2 linked regions of the Prochlorococcus marinus XMU1406 genome follow. The protein of the gene in region 2 interacts with the protein of the main gene of each other region in a pairwise test. Links are inferred from orthologs where the notes say so. Each region holds a gene or a part of one and is shown on either strand. Other genes may lie near its edges.

Region 1 (9,309 bases), 490 kb from region 2 along the record:
AAGGTAATGAGAAAGTATTAAGGGCAAGGTTTTCAGATGCAAAGTTTTTCGTAGAAAGTGACAAAAAAGTTGCTTCAATCGAAAGAAATGAAAAGCTTAAATCTGTTTCCTATTTGAAAGGACTTGGAAATATATTTCAGAGGGTAGAAAGGATAGAGGAAGTTACTAAAAAAATTCTTAAATTTTTAAATAATAAGTCTTTAGAAGAAAAAAAAATAATAGAAGCTGCTAAATACTGTAAAAACGACTTATGTAGTGAAATTGTTTTCGAATTCCCTGAGCTGCAAGGAATAATGGGTGGTAAATATCTTAAATATGAGGGATTTAGTGAGGATGTTTGCTTGGCTGTCGCTGAACATTATTTACCTTCTTTTTATAAAGATGCTTTGCCCTCCACAAAATATGGTGCAATAGTTTCTATCGCAGATAAGGTCGAAACTTTAATAAGTATATTTATTTCTGGTAAACGTCCTAGTGGATCATCTGATCCTTATGCCTTAAGAAGAAATTTGAATGGAGTGATTAAAATAATTTGGGATTATGAATTTAATTTACCTTTAGATAAATTGTTCAACGAACTTATTGATTTTTGGGGAATCGTATTTCCGAATTTAAACTTCTCAAGAGAAATAGTATTTAATGATTTAAATGAATTTTTAGTTCAAAGAATTGTTAGTCATCTAGAAGAAATATCACTAAGTAAAGAATTAATCAAGGCAGTTTGCTCTTCTGATGAATTATCTCAAAAAAGAGTATTAAATATTGTTGATCTTAAAAATAGGATTAAATCTATTATGAATTTTAAAGAAAAGGAAAATTTTGTTGAAATCCAGAAGGTAATTACCAGGGTAAGCAAATTAGCTAAAAATAGTAATCTTTCAGCAGATGTTTTCTCTGCAGAGGAGAATGTAAACACAAAACTTTTTGAAAAAGATTGTGAATTGAAAGTTTTTGAATTTATTGAAGAATTAGAAAAACTTTTTTCGAAAGGTTATTGCAATTATTTGGAACTTCTAAATTTGTTTGAGATTAATATAAGCACTATCGAGGATTTATTTGATAATAAAAAGGGAGTCCTAATAATGTCAGAGGATTTAAAAATAAGAAATAATAGACTCAATTTATTGAGCTTAATTAGAAATTATTCTCTAAAAATAGCCGACTTTACACTTTTGAACTCTTAACTTTAATGCCTCCCTTTATTGAATAATTTTCTAGCATTTTTTCTACTTCTTTATTTTCCCTAACAGCACTATCAACGGGTTTATATTTAAGAGGTGCTAGAGCTTTCCCTCTTAAAATCGAGCCAAGTGTAAGCATTGTAATTTTAAGTTGCTGTAATGGTTTCATGGAGACAACTCTTTTGTATAAATAGCTATCAAAAGTAAGTCTTTGCACATCCATGTCATCACACATCTCAACAAAGGCTTCTCTTGCAGAATCATTTCTATAGAAAATATTTTGAAGGATTTCTAGCACCTTATAGGTTGTTCCATATTTTTTATCCCATTTTTTAAGATAGTTTTTTAAATCTTTTTCTGATGGAATTACTTGACCATTTTTTGATGCTTCAACAATTTCTTCAGCACACATTCTTCCGCTTTTTGCAGCAAAATAAATACCCTCTCCAGAACTTTTTGTAACATAACCAGCTGCATCACCAACCAATGCCATTCTCCCAACTACTCTTCTTGGCCTTGGATGCTCAGGAATAGGGTGAGCTTCTACCTTTATTACTTCACCATTAACAAGTCTTTTCTTTGCCCTATTTCTTACACCCTCTTGAAGTCCTTTAATTAATGACTGATTCTTTTGCATGGTTCCAGTGCCCACAGCAACATGATCATATTTCGGAAATACCCAACCATAAAAATCAGGAGAAACATCAGTTCCGACATACATTTCAGCAAGATCTTCGTAGTAACTCATTTCTTCTTTAGGCAATTTAATTCTTTCCTGAAATGCTATAGCAACTTTGTAATCTCCCGCATCCATTGCTTTTGCGACTCTGCTATTGGCTCCATCAGCTCCGATCAAAAGGTCAACAGTAAGCTCTTTGAGTTCCCCTTTTTTATCTCCATTCGTAAAATCTGAGTAGGAAAGCTTATATGGCCCTTGATTATTATCGCCAGTATCAATAGAAGTAACTAATCCATTTATTAATGTAGCACCATAATCTGATGCTCTGTTGCGCATAAAGGCATCCATAACTTCTCTTCTACACATCCCTATAAACTCATTATCACTTTCCCCATAAACTCTATCTAAACTTATATCTACCTCTCTATTGGAAGGAGATATCATTCTCATATGTCTTACTTTCCTATCAATAATTGACTCAGGCAAATCAAATTCTTCTACCATGCAAAGTGGAATTGCTCCTCCACATGGTTTTGCATTATCTAATTTCCTCTCGAAGAGCCAAGTTTTTATTCCAGCTTTAGCAAGTATTTCTGCAGCACAAGAACCACTTGGACCTCCACCAATAACAGCTACCCTCAACATATGAAAAAAAAATAATACTGTATATAAAAACTACATCTTTTTTGCTTATAAAAGTGCATTTCTTAAAATAATAGTTAATATCGAAATATGTTTTCCAAATTCACTTCTAAATATTGGAACTAAACAAAGATATCGATCAATTTGATATACCACTCGCCAAAAGAACTTATCTAAATAACCCTAATTCAACATTATTAAAAAAATTATTAATATTTTCTCCATTTCTTTTCCTTATCTTTTCTGTCGCTTCATTGCGATTTATTAGAAATGTAGAATTAATACCTCTTAATAATCTCAAATTTCAGGTTGAAAGAAATCATGATGCCAGAATTTTAGGCCATCTTCCATATAATGAAACCCCTAAAGAGAAACTAGTTTTAATTGAGCCTAATATTGAAGTTCATATTGATATGCGCGATTCTCTTCTAAAGATGAGAGAAGCAGCCAAAAAGGATGGGATATATTTGGTCTTCTTAAGTGGTTATAGATCAATAAATTTGCAAAACAATATCTTTTATTCTTTAAAATCTATTAGAAATCAAGAAGCGGCAGAAAGAGCTAGAGTTTCAGCCCCTCCAGGATATTCTGAACATAGTACTGGTTTTGCCATTGATATTGGAGATGCTACTCAAAGAGAAACGGACTTTGAGGCCGAATTCGAAAATACTGACGCCTTTAAATGGTTAATAAAGAATGCACCTAAATTTCACTTTAAGTTATCTTTCCCCAAAGATAATAAATATATAGATTATGAACCTTGGCATTGGAGATATGAGGGATCAATTGAAGCTTTAAAAGTTTTTGAAATTTCAAATAGAAAATCACAAATTTAGTTCATTCAATATGATGTATGTTTGTCAAAGTCTTAAAGAGAAAATTCTCATAATAAGCATTCTTTGGGTTAGCCTTAATAAAGTCAATCTACTATTTGTTTAAATTTTATAAATGTCATCTTCGATAAAAGAAATTAGGAATGTTGCAATTATTGCCCATGTAGATCATGGGAAGACAACCCTTGTGGATGCTTTGTTATCTCAATCAGGAATATTTAGAGACAATGAAGTTATTCCTACATGCGTAATGGATTCGAATGATCTTGAAAGAGAAAGAGGAATAACAATACTCTCAAAAAATACAGCAGTTAACTACAAAGATACCAGGATTAACATTATAGATACACCAGGACATGCAGATTTTGGAGGAGAAGTCGAGAGGGTATTGGGAATGGTTGATGGTTGCCTGCTTATCGTTGATGCAAATGAGGGGCCAATGCCGCAGACAAGATTTGTTTTAAAAAAAGCACTAGAAAAAGGACTTAGGCCTATTGTTTTTGTAAATAAAATTGATAGACCAAGAGTAGTGCCAGAGATAGCAATTGATAAGGTACTGGATTTGTTTTTAGAATTAGGAGCTGATGATGATCAATGTGATTTCCCTTATCTTTTTGGAAGCGGCTTATCTGGTTTCGCAAAAGAAGAGATGGAATCTAATAGTGACAATATGATGCCTCTTTTTGAAGCTATTATCAGACATGTTCCACCTCCAGTAGGTGATGCAAATAAGCCTCTTCAGCTACAAATAACTACTTTGGATTATTCTGATTTCTTAGGCAGAATTGTAATTGGAAAAATTCATAATGGAACTATCAAAAATGGTCAACAAGCTAGTTTAATTAAAGAAAATGGAAAAACTATTAAAGGTAAGGTTAGTAAATTACTAGGATTCGAAGGATTACAAAGGATTGATATAAATGAGGCATTTGCGGGAGATATCGTTGCCGTTTCTGGTTTCGATGACGTCAATATTGGTGAGACCATAGCATGTTCCGATTCTCCCCATCCACTTCCATTAATCAAAGTTGATGAACCCACCTTAAATATGACTTTTGTTGTTAACGATTCTCCATTTGCGGGTAAAGAAGGAAAATTTGTTACTAGTAGACAATTAAAAAATAGATTGGAAAGGGAACTTTTAACAAATGTTGCCCTGAGGGTCGAAGAAACTGATTCTCCTGATAGGTTCTCAGTCTCAGGAAGAGGAGAATTACATTTAGGTATTCTAATTGAAACGATGAGAAGAGAAGGGTTCGAGTTTCAAATCTCACAACCTCAAGTAATTTTTAGAGAAATTGATGATGTTGAATGTGAGCCTATAGAGACCTTGGTCCTAGATGTGCCTGAAGTATCCGTTGGTTCATGTATAGAGAAACTTGGATCGAGAAAGGCGGAGATGAAAAACATGCAGACAAGTTCAGATGGGAGAACTCAATTAGAATTTCTTGTTCCATCAAGAGGACTAATTGGATTTCGTGGTGAATTTGTTCGTATTACAAGAGGTGAAGGTATCATGAGTCACTCATTTTATGAATATAAACCTAAAACAGGAGATTTTGAAACTAGGAGAAATGGAGTCCTTATAGCTTTTGAGGAAGGTGTAGCCACATTTTATGCATTAAAGAATGCGGAAGATAGGGGAGTTTATTTTATTAAACCTGGAGTTAAAGTTTATAAGGGAATGATAATCGGAGAGAATAATCGACCTCAAGATCTTGAGTTGAATATATGTAAAACTAAGCAGTTGACTAATATGAGGTCTGCAGGGGCAGAAGAACTTGATACTTTGCAGTCACCTGTTGATATTACCCTTGAAAGAGCATTAGAATATATTGGACCAGATGAAATGCTAGAGGTAACACCGGATTCAATAAGAATGAGAAAAATAAATAAAAAGAAAAAAAATTAATAATTAGTTTCATGAACGAAGAAAGTACAAAAAGTTTTAAAGATTCCCTTTTTACTGCTTTAAATCTTTTTAACAATCATGAATGGTATGAGGCTCATGATGCTTTTGAAGAAATATGGAACTCCGTTGATGGTGACGAAAGACAAGTTATCCAGGGAATTTTACAAGTATCAGTTTCTCAGTTTCACTTAAGTAAGGGTAATTTAAATGGAGCAACTATTTTGCTTGGAGAGGGTTTAGGCAGAATAAAAACTAGAACCAAGATTAATTTAGGGATTGATCTTGAATCCTTCTGCTTATGTTTGGAAGATTTATTGAGGAAATTACAATATAAGGAGCTATTAAGTGAGAACGACAAGCCTTTTTTGAAACCTCTTTGATAAATATGAATATATCTTTATCTTCAATTAAAATATTATTTTCTATCTCATTTTTTTTCCAAGAAAACAAGAAAACTAATCGATATGAAGGAAAATGAACTTAAAAATTCATAATGTATCCCTTTCAATTAAAGGGAGATTAATCGTAAATGATGTTTGCATAACTGTAAATCCAGGAGAAGTTGTAGGTTTGATGGGACCTAATGGTGCTGGGAAAACTACCACTTTTAATCTTGCTGTTGGGAATATAAAACCTGATAAAGGTGAAATTTTAATGAATGGTAAAAATATAACCAATCTACCTCTCACAATTAGATCAAGACTTGGTTTGGGTTATTTAACGCAGGAAGCGAGCATATTTAGAGACCTTACTGTGAAGGATAATATAGATTTAGCTTTGCAGAATTCATCCTATAGTAGAGCAGCAATTAGAAATAGAAGAGAACAATTAATTAATGAATTTAATTTGAATAATTTTGTAGATAATTATGGTTATCAACTTTCAGGAGGAGAGAGGAGGAGATGTGAAATAGCCCGGGCTCTTACTGTAGGTAGAAAAGGACCTAAATATTTATTATTAGACGAACCTTTTGCTGGAATCGATCCTCTAGCTGTGAATGATTTAAAGAAACTAATTCTTAAATTAAGAAATGACGGTGTAGGGATTCTTATTACAGACCATAATGTAAGGGAAACACTTTTAATTACTAACAAATCATATGTATTAAGTGAAGGAAAAATTTTAGCAAACGGATCATCAAATGAATTAGCTGATAATCCAATTGTCAGGAAGTATTATCTAGGAGATAATTTCAAACTTTGAAATCATTTTGAAAAATAAATTAAAAAGTAATTATTAAAGATTTCCTCATATAAAGATGATTTTAATTATTATTTGATTGTCTTAAAATATTAAAACCAGATAAAGTTTTTTGAATGATACTAGATAATCTTATTAAAAATTTAATATATGATCCAGTTTCAGTCCTAGGTCTTTTAGTCTTTTATTTTTTATTAGTTAATTTACCAATATCTTTAGGTGCAGTTTTCAAAAAAAAGTCTTCTTCTACTGTAAGACTTCTAACAATTTTAGTGAATTTATTAATAACATTACAATTACTTTTTAGGTGGTCAATTTCTGGACATTTTCCTATTAGCAATTTGTATGAATCTCTTTATTTCCTTGCTTGGGGGATCACAATAGGACAACTATTGATTGAGAGGGAATACCAATCTCCAATAATCCCCTCAATTGCCATACCTATTGAGTTGCTAACTGTTGCCTTTGCTTGTTTTGTTTTGCCTGACGATTTGAAACTATCATCCAACTTGGTTCCAGCATTAAGATCTAGTTGGTTAGTAATGCATGTTAGTGTCGTAATGCTTAGTTATGCTGCATTAATAATAGGTTCTTTACTTTCAGTATCTGTTTTGTTCATTAATAAAAATAAGCCGCTTCAAATCAGAAGTAGTTCTACTGGTATTGGAGGGTTCAAACTTACTAACAACTATCCTTTGAATGGTATAGTTGAACCTATTGAATTTTCTCATTCAGAAGAATTAGATACGTTAAGTTATCGTTCTATATTAATAGGTTTTGTTCTTTTGACTCTCGGTTTAATTTCAGGAGCAGTCTGGGCTAATGAGGCCTGGGGCACATGGTGGAGTTGGGATCCAAAAGAAACATGGGCGTTTATCTCATGGTTGTTTTATGCCGCTTATCTGCATATGAGAATCAGCAAGGGTTGGCAAGGACGCAAACCAGCATTATTAGCATCTATTGGCTTTTTAGTTGTTTTAGTATGTTATTTAGGAGTTAATTTCTTGGGAATAGGCTTACATAGTTATGGCTGGATATTTGGGTGATAAAAAAATCACCCTTAATATTTATTGAGGCTCTGAAATCACATTCCCTTTTTGTGCTTCTTGCGCAACTTTTCTCAAGTCATCACATCCCTCTTTTAATGTAGGGTAAGCAAACATTCCACTACCTGCAATAAAACAATTAGCACCAGCATAGGCACATTGTGAAATAGTCCAATTTGCTTTAATGCCCCCATCAACTTCAATGTCTACATCTAAGTTTTTTTCTATAATAAAGTTTCTTATTTCTCTGATTTTATTAAGCATTGTTGGTATGTAAGCTTGACCACCAAACCCTGGATTAACTGTCATAACCAAAACATGATCAACCATATCCATAATGTTTTTAATCATTTCAAAAGGAGTATGAGGGTTTAATGCAACAGAAGGAGATCCTCCAAGGTCTCTAATTCTTCCGAGAACTCTATGCAAATGAATATTAGCTTCGGCATGAGCTATTACTACCCCAGGTTCACCATTTGCCCCTTTTGTAGCGTTTACATAAGATTCAAGCATGGTTTCACAATTATATTGACTCACCATTAATTGAGTTTCAAAAGGGACATTGCAATATTTCCTGCATGCAGCAATCATTTCAGGACCGAATGTAAGATTTGGGACGAAATTTCCATCCATTACATCAAATTGTATTCTATCTACCCCAGCTTCCTCGAGCTCTTTAACACATGCCCCCATATTTGCCCAATCTGCAGGTAAAACTGAAGGAATTATTTGAATTGGTCTATTAACACCAGCTAAATTTGCTTGATTTGTCTCAGTCATTTAATTTTTAAAATATTTAATAAAGATACTATATTTAGTTGTTTATTCCTAATTTAAAGTCACGGCCTGATAAAGTAACAGCTGTAAAGAGTTAAAAAAAGCTTACTAGCATAATAATTCTCATAAAAAATGATATTTTTTATGAGATCATACTCAAAACCTTTTAGAAAATCCTCAAAAATTTAATTGTGAATCAAACTTTAATTCAAGAAATTCTCGAAGTTGTCGAGCAAGCAGCAATTGCTTCAGCAAAACTAACAGGACTTGGTCAAAAAGATGAAGCTGATGCTGCAGCTGTGGAAGCAATGAGATTGCGAATGGGCAAAATTGAAATGAAAGGGAAAATTGTTATTGGTGAAGGTGAAAGAGATGAAGCACCTATGCTTTATATAGGTGAAGAGGTGGGAAGTGGAAGTGGACCAGGTGTTGACTTTGCGGTAGATCCTTGTGAAGGAACAAATCTTTGTGCAAATAATCAAAGAGGCTCTATGGCCGTTTTGGCAGCATCAGATACCGGTGGTCTTTTTAATGCACCTGATTTTTACATGAACAAATTAGCAGCTCCGCCTGCTGCAAAAGGGAAAGTAGATATTAGAAATTCGGCTACTGAAAACTTGAAAATTCTTAGTGATTGCTTGGAACTCTCTATTGATGAACTTACTGTTGTTGTAATGGATAGAACGAGGCATAAAGACTTAATTAATGAAATTCGTGGATGTGGTGCAAAAGTACAACCGATTTCTGATGGTGATGTTCAAGCTGCAATTGCATGTGGGTTTGCAGGAACTGGAACACATTGCTTGATGGGTATAGGTGCAGCTCCAGAAGGTGTTATTTCCGCAGCTGCAATGAGAGCTCTAGGTGGACACTTTCAAGGACAACTAGTTTATGATCCAGCAATCGCTCAAACTTCTGAATGGGCTGATTACACAAAAGAAGGGAATATAAAACGTCTAAATGAAATGGGCATAACAGATATAGATAAAATCTACGAAGCTAACGAATTGGCATCTGGAGAAAATGTTGTTTTCGCTGG
Region 2 (9,428 bases):
ATTTGATCCCCTAAAAAATCAGTAATCGGCTTTGAACCACTCATGTAGACAAACACTCCATCTAAATTTAAATTGATAGGATTTTCTTCTTGTTTATTTTTCACAACAACCCCATTCACTCCCATATCATCGCCCAATATTTCCAATAATCTTGTTCTACTCCAATGTTTTATATTTGAATTATCCATCAATTCCATAGCTTCTTCATTATCTGATTTAGGATCACTTGATGTAATCCAATGCACAGTTGATGCAAATTTAGTTAGAACAGTTGCCTCCTCAATTGCCTCCTTATTCACTCCAACAACGGCAACTTCTCTATTTTTATAAAAAGCCCCATCACATGTAGCACAATAACTTACTCCTTTGCCAAGAAAATCGGCTTCGCCCTTAAATGATGCAGGCCTACCCATGGCTCCACTTGCAAGTACAAGTGCTTTAGCTTTGAAAGTACCTTCGGGCGTATAAACCATTTTCCATTCTCCACTAGCGTCTATTCCAAACACTTGCGCTCTTCTATAATCTGTGCCGTATTGCACAGCCTGCTCTCTCATTAGAGTAAGTAATTTTTCTCCACTTATATCAACCGGAACACCTGGATAATTAGCTATTTGATGAGTTATTGCTAAGGCGCCAACAGATGGATTTTTATCTAAAATTACTGTCTTTAAGTTTGAACGAGATGTATAAAGTGCGCAAGTACATCCGGCGGGGCCTCCTCCGATAATAACTACATCTGACTCAATGATTTCCAATTTTTAAAAACTCCTTTTTTAGTAGTTAATTAGATGAGTTCTTGGTTAGAAGATATTTTTAGAGTAAATACCTGAACCTTTATATAGATATAAGTTAAAAGAAAAAAGAGAAAAAAGCTTAATATAGAAACAAACTTACATAGGAAAAACATAAAAAATTAATTATCAAAATGATCAGTTACGTGAAATGTTCTGTATTGATCTATTATTAGGTCATATCGAAAAATCAATTGCCGTTGAAACATTATATTTTTCATGACCAACTCTGATTACCTTTTAAAAGCTGCCATTAAGAAAGTAACCGAAAAATTAAACGAAATATTGGTTGAAAAAATTGAAGAAGCAACAAATATTGCACAGGACGCTCCAGAAATTCTCAAAAAAGAATTTGATAGTTTAAAAGAATCCATAATCGAAGAAGCATCAAGACTGGAAAAAGCCGAAAATATTCAAGAAAATGAGTCTAAAAATACTTATCAAGATTCCAAAATAAATAAAGCTTTAAATGAAATTGAAGGTATCAATAAGCAAATTGATCTCTTTAACAAAAATATAAATAATCAAATTAAATGAGTTATCACATTCTTCATTATCCTTTAAAAAAATTGAAGAGGGCCTTTCTTATTTGGATAACTCTGATTTCGCTTTTAATAAATTTATGGATAGATAATATCAGATTTACAATTTTCCAAAATAAGAATAATGAAAAAAGTAGGGTCCAAATTAAAAGAGCTAGGTGGTTTACTAATCAATTAATAACGCTTGGATCAGCATTTATTAAAATTGGACAATTATTATCAGCGAGACCTGATTTAATTCCTAATACCTGGATACAGGAATTGTCTAAATTGCAGGATCAAGTTCCTAATTTTTCATTTGCGCAAGTTGAAGAAACTATAAGAGAAGAACTAGGATGTAAGTTTAATGAAATAGATCAAATAATATGTGAACCGGTTGGATCAGCATCACTAGCTCAGGTCCATAGGGCGACTTTAAAAGATGGTAAGAAAGTAGTTTTTAAAGTTCAAAGGCCTAACTTAAAAGAATTGTTTATTATAGATTTGGGCATAATGCAGCAAATAGCAGGATTATTGCAGAAAAATAAGAATTGGAGTCGAGGTAGAAACTGGGTTGAGATTGCTAAAGAGTGTAGGAAAGTTCTCATGAAGGAGCTTGATTTTAATTCTGAAGCACAATATGCAGCAAGATTTAGACAGCAATTTCTTGATGATGAAAATGTTGAAGTTCCTGAAGTAATTTGGGATATGAGCAGTGAAAAAGTCCTTTGTTTAAGTTATCTAGAAGGAACAAAAATAAGCGATTTAGAAAAATTACAATCACAAGAAATTGATTTACCTAAAATCGCAGAAATAGGCGCCATCAGTTATTTGAAACAATTAGTAAATTACGGTTTTTTTCATGCAGACCCTCATCCAGGGAATCTAGCAGTTTCAAATGAAGGTAAATTGATTTTTTATGATTTTGGAATGATGGGCAATATCTCAAATAATCTTCAAACAAGATTAGGGGGGATGGTTAAGGCTGCTGCTTTAAGAGACGCCTCATCACTTGTCAGTCAATTACAACAAGCTGGACTAATTTCAAAAGATATTGATGTAGGACCAGTCAGAAGATTAGTCAGATTGATGCTTAAAGAAGCCTTAACTCCACCATTTAGTCCAAATATTATTGAAAAATTATCTGGAGATTTATACGAACTTGTTTATGAAACACCATTTCAACTACCAGTAGATTTAATCTTTGTGATGAGAGCTTTATCAACTTTTGAAGGAGTTGGTAGAATGCTTGATCCAGGGTTTAACCTTGTATCAGTTACCAAGCCTTATTTAATAGAACTTATGACTTCAAATAATCAAACTCCCAACGATTTAATTAACCAATTTGGAAGGCAAGTAGGTGAACTAGGATCGAAAGCTGTTGGCATTCCCAAAAGAATAGATGAAAGTTTAGAAAGATTAGAGCAGGGCGATTTACAATTGCAAATAAGAATGGGAGAGTCTGATAGGCAATTCAAAAAAATGTTTACTGCTCAAAAAACTTTAGGCCATTCAATTCTTATAGGAAGCTTATCAATTGCATCTGCTTTACTAGTAACCAATAAACAAAATAATTTTGCATTGTTGCCACTTTTTTTTGCACTACCAATAAGTATTGATTGGATAAAGTGCCAATTAAGTATGAGAAAAGGCTCACGTTTAGAAAAACTTAAGCGCTAAAAACTATATATTTTTGGGACCTAATCCTAAAGCTCCAGCGAATCTTGCTTGATTTCCCAATTCCTCCTCAATTTTTAAAAGCCTATTGTATTTTGCAATCCTTTCACTTCTGCTTAACGAGCCTGTCTTGATCTGACCCGCTCTTGTGGCTACAGATAAATCTGCAATTGTTGTATCTTCAGTCTCACCACTTCTATGACTAATAACACTTGTGAAACCAGATATTTTAGCTAACTCAATAGCTTCCAAAGTTTCAGTTAATGTTCCAATTTGATTTACCTTTATTAGGATTGAATTGGCAGATTTTTCCATAATCCCTTTCCTTAATCTTTCTGTATTAGTAACGAATAGATCATCACCTACAAGCTGAACTTTATTTCCTAATTCTTTGTTTAATTCTGACCAACCCTCCCAATCATCCTCAGCTAAACCGTCCTCTATTGAAACTATTGGATAATTAGAAACTAATCTTGAAAGATATGAAATCATTTCAGAACTATTTAAACTTTTACCTTCATATTTATAAATACCATCACTATAAAATTCAGTACTAGCAGCATCTAAAGCTAAAGATACCTGCTCACCAGGCTTAAATCCGGCTTTTTGAATTGCTTCTAATAATAAGTCCCCTGCTTCTTCGCTTGATGACAAATTAGGTGCAAATCCACCCTCATCCCCTACAGCAGTAGATAGACCTTTTTGATCAAGTAATGATTTTAATGAGTGAAAAATTTCAGTACCCATTCTTAATGATTCACTGAAATTATTAACTCCATGTGGGACAAGCATAAATTCCTGAAAATCAAGACTATTTGGTGCATGAGCACCACCATTTATTACATTCATTAATGGGACTGGAAGGAGATTGGATAATGGATCTCCAAGATACCTATATAGTGGAACGTCTAAAGCATTTGCTGATGCTCTGGCAGTTGCAAGACTTACTGCAAGGATTGAATTTGCTCCAAGGTTAGATTTATTAGGAGTTCCATCAATTTCAATCATTAATTTATCTACTGCAGTTTGATCTAAAGCTGACAAACCACATAAAGCCGGGGATATTGTTTCATGAATTTTATTAACAGCATTTAAAACACCCTTCCCCATATATTTTGAACCACCATCCCTTAATTCATGTGCCTCATGAGCACCAGTGCTAGCTCCGCTGGGAACAATTGCTCTACCACTTGCACCACATTCCAAAAATACTTCTGCCTCTACAGTTGGATTACCTCTTGAATCAAGGACTTGCCTTGCTTCAATAGTATCAATAAGAAAATCAATAGTTTCTTTCACAATTTAATTATTACTATTTAAATCCTATTAATAGCTGAACTATTTGGCTAATATCTGAAATATATATGTTAAACAATTATAATTTTTAGTTTCATAACAACTCAAATATTAGTTAACGCTTTTATTAATTCTAAAGTCCCTGCAACCCCTCTTATGAACATATTTTTCAAATTCATCTTACAATTTAAAAATTATTGGATGATTATTAATGCAGATACTATTTAGAATATTAATTAATAATCAACTATAGTTTTTATAGTTTATGAGAGAAACACTTACATCCAGTCCTGAACTATTTAGCGATATCAGTTGGAATCTTCTTTTATTAGGGGAAGAAACAGCAAAAAAATGGGATCATAGCGAGTTTAATATTGAACACATAATTCATACATTGTTCTCATCAAGTGAATTTTTTGCTTTTATAGAAAAATTATCAATTGACCAAGATACAGTTTTAGATATAACAGAAGATTTTTTAGAAGATACTCCAACAAATGAGTCAGATATTTTTACTATCGGAGAAGATTTAGAAATTTTATTAGATAATGCGAATCAGATTAAAATTCAATGGGGATCGAGATTCATAGAAATCCCTCATTTACTAATTGCTCTTGGAAGAGATTTAAGAATTGGAAATTATGTTTTTGAAGAAGGCAACCTTTCGATGGAAAAATTAGAAGAAGAATTAAAGTTTTTCCCAAATATTAATCAATCAAAAGATTCTTTTAATTATGAGAATGTACTTGAAATAAATAATCAATCAAATAAAGAGACTTTAGTTAAAGAAGAAAAATTTAAAGAAACTATTGTCCCATTACCCAAAAGTAAACTTCAAATTGAAACCAAAAAACAAGTTGGGAAAGATGAAAATGCTCTCTTAATTTATGGAAAAGATTTAACAGAATCAGCTACAAAAGGCTTACTGGATCCTGTTTTAGGGAGAGAAAATGAGATCAATAATTTAATGAGGGTACTTTGCAGAAGAAACAAAAATAATCCTATACTTATCGGCAATCCTGGAGTTGGTAAAACCTCAATTGCAAAATTACTTGCGCAATTAATTGTAGACAAAAAAGTTCCTGATTCTTTAACAGACTTTAAAATTATTTCGCTTGACTTAGGTGCTTTAGTTTCTGGGACAAAATTTAGAGGCCAACTAGAAGAAAGGCTAAGCTTAATAATGCAAGAACTAAGCAATCCAAACCAAGGAATGATTCTATTTATTGATGAAATTCATTCAATATTAAGTTCTGAAAGATCTTCTACCGACATTAGCAATATCTTAAAACCTTTACTGGCTGAAGGAGAACTTAGATGTATCGGTACAACAACTCCTGAGAAATTTCGTGAAACTATTGAAAAAGATCAGGCATTAAATAATTGCTTTCAAAAGATAGTTGTTAATGAACCTTCAGTAGAATTAAGCGCAAAAATACTGCAAGGTATAAAAAAGAAATATGAATCACATCATGGAATAAAAATTTCTGAAGAAGCTGTAAACTATTCTGCAAAATTGGCCGACAGATACATCAGTGATAAATGTCTTCCTGATAAAGCAATAGATTTAATTGATGAAGCAGCTGCAGAGTTAAAAATCGAGTCTAATAAAAAGCCTCAAATAATTCTCCAACAAGAAAATAAACTTCATACTATTAATGAAAAACTGAATAATTTGCAAGGAGAAAATATCGAAGCTCAAGAAAAACTGCTGAATATGAGGCAACAATCAGAGTCAAAATTGAACGTTCTTTTGGACAATTGGAACATTTTAAGGGAAGAAATGGAGCAATTATCTATTTTAATGAAAGAAGAAGATAAGCTAACAAAACAAATTAAAGATAAATCAAATCGCAAAATTGAAAATGATCTGGATTATTTAGAAAAGCTTGAAGAAGAGTTAAATGAAATAGAAAATGAAATACAAAAAGTTGAAGAGAACTTTAATAAAATAAAGAAAAATAGAAATTTCCCTTTTAAATATCAAGTTGAACCTGATGATATTGCGGATGTTGTCTCAAAAATTACAGGTATTCCAATTTCTAAAGTAGTTTCAAATGAACGTAAGAAATTAGTCAATCTAGAAATAGAACTTAGTGAAAAAGTTATTGGACAAGAAAAAGCTATAGAAGCTGTTTCTGCTGCAATTAGAAGAGCTCGCGTTGGCATGAAAAGTCCTAAAAGACCTATCGGATCTTTTTTATTTATGGGTCCTACAGGTGTTGGTAAAACAGAATTAGCAAAATCTCTTGCAACAGCTTTATTTGATGAAGAAGACGCACTTTTAAGATTAGACATGAGTGAATATATGGAGAAAAATGCCGTAGCAAGACTTTTGGGAGCTCCTCCAGGTTATGTTGGTTATGAAGAGGGAGGTCAATTAACTGAAGCTGTAAGACGTAAACCCTATTCAGTAATACTTCTTGATGAGATAGAAAAAGCACATTCAGAAGTTTTTAATATCCTTTTACAAGTCTTAGATGAGGGAAGATTAACGGACTCTCAAGGAAGGACCGTAGACTTCAAAAATACCGTAATCATTATGACAAGCAACCTAGCGGGTAAATCTATACTGGAGTATTCACAAAAGATTTCTAAAAGTGAGGGAAAGTTAGAAAAAGACCAACAAATCTTAGATGATTCCATTAGTAATACATTGTCTTCAATTTTTAGACCTGAATTTTTAAATAGAATTGACGAAGTTGTAAAGTTTAATCCATTATCTATTGATGAACTTCAAAAAATAATAATTTTACAAACAGAAGATTTAAAAAACCTGCTACTTGAACAGAAAATAAATATAGCTATAGACAAAAAAGTTATTAATAAAATTGCAAACGATTCTTACGAACCTGAATATGGTGCTAGGCCACTTAGCAGGGAACTTAGAAGACAAATAGAAAATCCCTTGGCTGCAAAACTTTTAGAGGATAACTTCAAAAACAAAAAAAATATAACAATTAAACTTAACCCTGCTAAAAAAGATGAGATCGTTTTCAAACCTAGCTGAGGAGTAAATCAATAAGCTAAAATAAAAATTAAAGCCTAAAGCTTAATTTCAAAAAAAATTTTGTGACAAGTCCTACTACTAATAAAGAACCTCTTAAAAAGGATTCTCCTGAAGTTGAAGAGCCTAAAAAAAATAATAATTTTTTTAGATCTACCTACGATGAGCTTAAACTTGTCGTGTGGCCTAACAAACAACAACTTTTTAGCGAATCAGTAGCAGTTATAATTATGGTATCGTTTTCTGCTGCAGCCATTGCTTCTGTTAGCAGATTCTATGGATGGGCAGCCTCGCAAATTTTTGGTTGAATTATCTCCCGAATATCCATTAATAAAGATCTTAATTAAGCTTCCAGAAAAATGAGTAATGAATTAACTACAAGCCTTGCTTCTTCAAAAGCAAATACAAGCATCGCAAGATGGTATGCAGTTCAAGTAGCATCAAGCTGTGAAAAAAAAGTAAAAGCGACTCTTGAGCAGAGATCAGTAACTTTAGGTGTTAATAATAGAATCATTGAAATTGAAATTCCCCAAACTCCAGGAATTAAATTAAAAAAAGATGGAAGCAGACAAACTACTGAAGAAAAAGTTTTTCCAGGTTATGTCCTCGTAAGAATGATTTTGGATGAAGATACAATGATGGCTGTTAAAAGTACTCCAAATGTAATTAACTTTGTCGGTGCTGAAGACGGTAGAGGCAGCGGAAGATCGCGAGGTCATATCAAACCTCGACCATTATCAAGACAAGAAGTTAATAGAATCTTTAAGCGCGCATCAGAGAAAAAAGCTGTAATCAAGTTAGATATTGAAGAAAAAGATAGAATCATTGTAACTAGTGGTCCATTCAAGGATTTCCAGGGAGAAGTTATAGAAGTTTCTGGAGAAAGAAATAAATTAAAAGCATTACTATCAATATTTGGGCGCGAGACTCCTGTAGAATTAGAATTCTCCCAAATCAATAAACAAAATTAATTTCTAATTGTTCTTGTTTATCGAGTAAAATTATGATTTTCTACTTCAGCTTAAATTCTCTAATCTAATGGCAAAAAAAATTGTTGCAGTTATCAAGCTTGCTCTACAAGCAGGCAAAGCAAATCCTGCTCCTCCTGTAGGGCCAGCTTTAGGACAACATGGTGTCAATATCATGGCATTTTGCAAAGAATACAATGCAAGGACACAAGATAAAGCAGGTTTTGTAATTCCAGTCGAGATTTCTGTTTTTGAAGATAGAAGCTTTACTTTTATCACAAAAACACCTCCTGCTTCCGTCTTAATAACAAAAGCAGCTGGTATAGAGAAAGGATCAGGTGAATCTGCAAAAGGCTCTGTTGGGAATATAAGTAAAGCTCAATTAGAAGAAATAGCCAAAACTAAGCTTCCTGATCTAAACTGTTCTAGTGTTGAATCAGCAATGAAAGTAATTGAGGGTACTGCTCGTAATATGGGCGTTTCTATTACTGATTGAGTTCAATACAAAATTTCTCACTATTTAGGGGAGGTTAGTTAATAACCGTTTGCACCCAATATTATTATGAAAAAACTATCCAAAAGAATGGCGGCTCTATCAACAAAGATAGAAGATCGCATTTACGCACCACTTGAAGCTCTTAGTATTATCAAGGAAAATGCTAATGCAAAATTTGATGAAACTATTGAAGCACATATACGTTTAGGTATTGATCCAAAATATACTGATCAACAATTAAGGACCACTGTTGCATTACCGAATGGTACTGGCCAAAGCATCAAAATTGCAGTAATTACAAGCGGGGAGAATGTATCAAAAGCTAAGGCTGCTGGTGCAGATTTATTTGGCGAAGAAGATCTTGTGGAAAGCATCAACAAAGGAAATATGGAGTTTGATCTACTTATTGCGACTCCAGATATGATGCCAAAGGTTGCAAAATTAGGAAGAGTTTTAGGACCTAGAGGTTTAATGCCTAATCCTAAAGCTGGAACAGTAACTAATGACATTGCTAATGCTATAAAAGAATTCAAAGCTGGTAAGCTCGAATTTAGAGCAGATAAGGCTGGAATCGTTCATGTCCGGTTTGGAAAAGCAAGTTTCACAAAAGAAGCTCTATTTGACAATTTAAAAACCTTACAAGAATCAATTGATAAAAATAAACCAAGTGGA

The links.
Region 1: the proteins of eno (region 2) and rpe interact in binary tests that used the Escherichia coli proteins (3 or more experiments, as listed by UniProt). The link is inferred for Prochlorococcus marinus XMU1406 from one-to-one orthologs.

What each region holds. Positions count from the first base shown.
Region 1 is NZ_JAAORG010000001.1:685,783-695,091, forward strand. Bases 6,395-9,120 are described here. They hold rpe (ribulose-phosphate 3-epimerase), read right to left. Parts: upstream 8,274-9,120; coding sequence 7,515-8,273; downstream 6,395-7,514. Other genes in these bases: lptB (LPS export ABC transporter ATP-binding protein), read left to right, coding at 6,395-6,450; ccsB (c-type cytochrome biogenesis protein CcsB), read left to right, coding at 6,564-7,493; glpX (class II fructose-bisphosphatase), read left to right, coding at 8,462-9,120. In the rest of the region: glyS (glycine--tRNA ligase subunit beta), read left to right, coding at 1-1,184; chlP (geranylgeranyl reductase), read right to left, coding at 1,165-2,505; HA149_RS03970 (M15 family metallopeptidase), read left to right, coding at 2,619-3,338; translational GTPase TypA, read left to right, coding at 3,451-5,247; HA149_RS03980 (DUF309 domain-containing protein), read left to right, coding at 5,259-5,627; more of lptB, read left to right, coding at 5,722-6,394; more of glpX, read left to right, coding at 9,121-9,309. UniProt on the Escherichia coli protein: Catalyzes the reversible epimerization of D-ribulose 5-phosphate to D-xylulose 5-phosphate.
Region 2 is NZ_JAAORG010000001.1:200,895-210,322, reverse strand. What follows is about bases 2,143-4,987. They hold eno (phosphopyruvate hydratase), read right to left. Parts: upstream 4,289-4,987; coding sequence 2,996-4,288; downstream 2,143-2,995. Other genes in these bases: HA149_RS01100 (ATP-dependent Clp protease ATP-binding subunit), read left to right, coding at 4,551-4,987; HA149_RS01110 (ABC1 kinase family protein), read left to right, coding at 2,143-2,992. In the rest of the region: HA149_RS01120 (NAD(P)/FAD-dependent oxidoreductase), read right to left, coding at 1-755; HA149_RS01115 (hypothetical protein), read left to right, coding at 1,011-1,328; more of HA149_RS01110, read left to right, coding at 1,325-2,142; more of HA149_RS01100, read left to right, coding at 4,988-7,295; preprotein translocase subunit SecE, read left to right, coding at 7,358-7,600; transcription termination/antitermination protein NusG, read left to right, coding at 7,652-8,263; rplK (50S ribosomal protein L11), read left to right, coding at 8,331-8,756; rplA (50S ribosomal protein L1), read left to right, coding at 8,823-9,428. UniProt on the Escherichia coli protein: Catalyzes the reversible conversion of 2-phosphoglycerate (2-PG) into phosphoenolpyruvate (PEP). It is essential for the degradation of carbohydrates via glycolysis.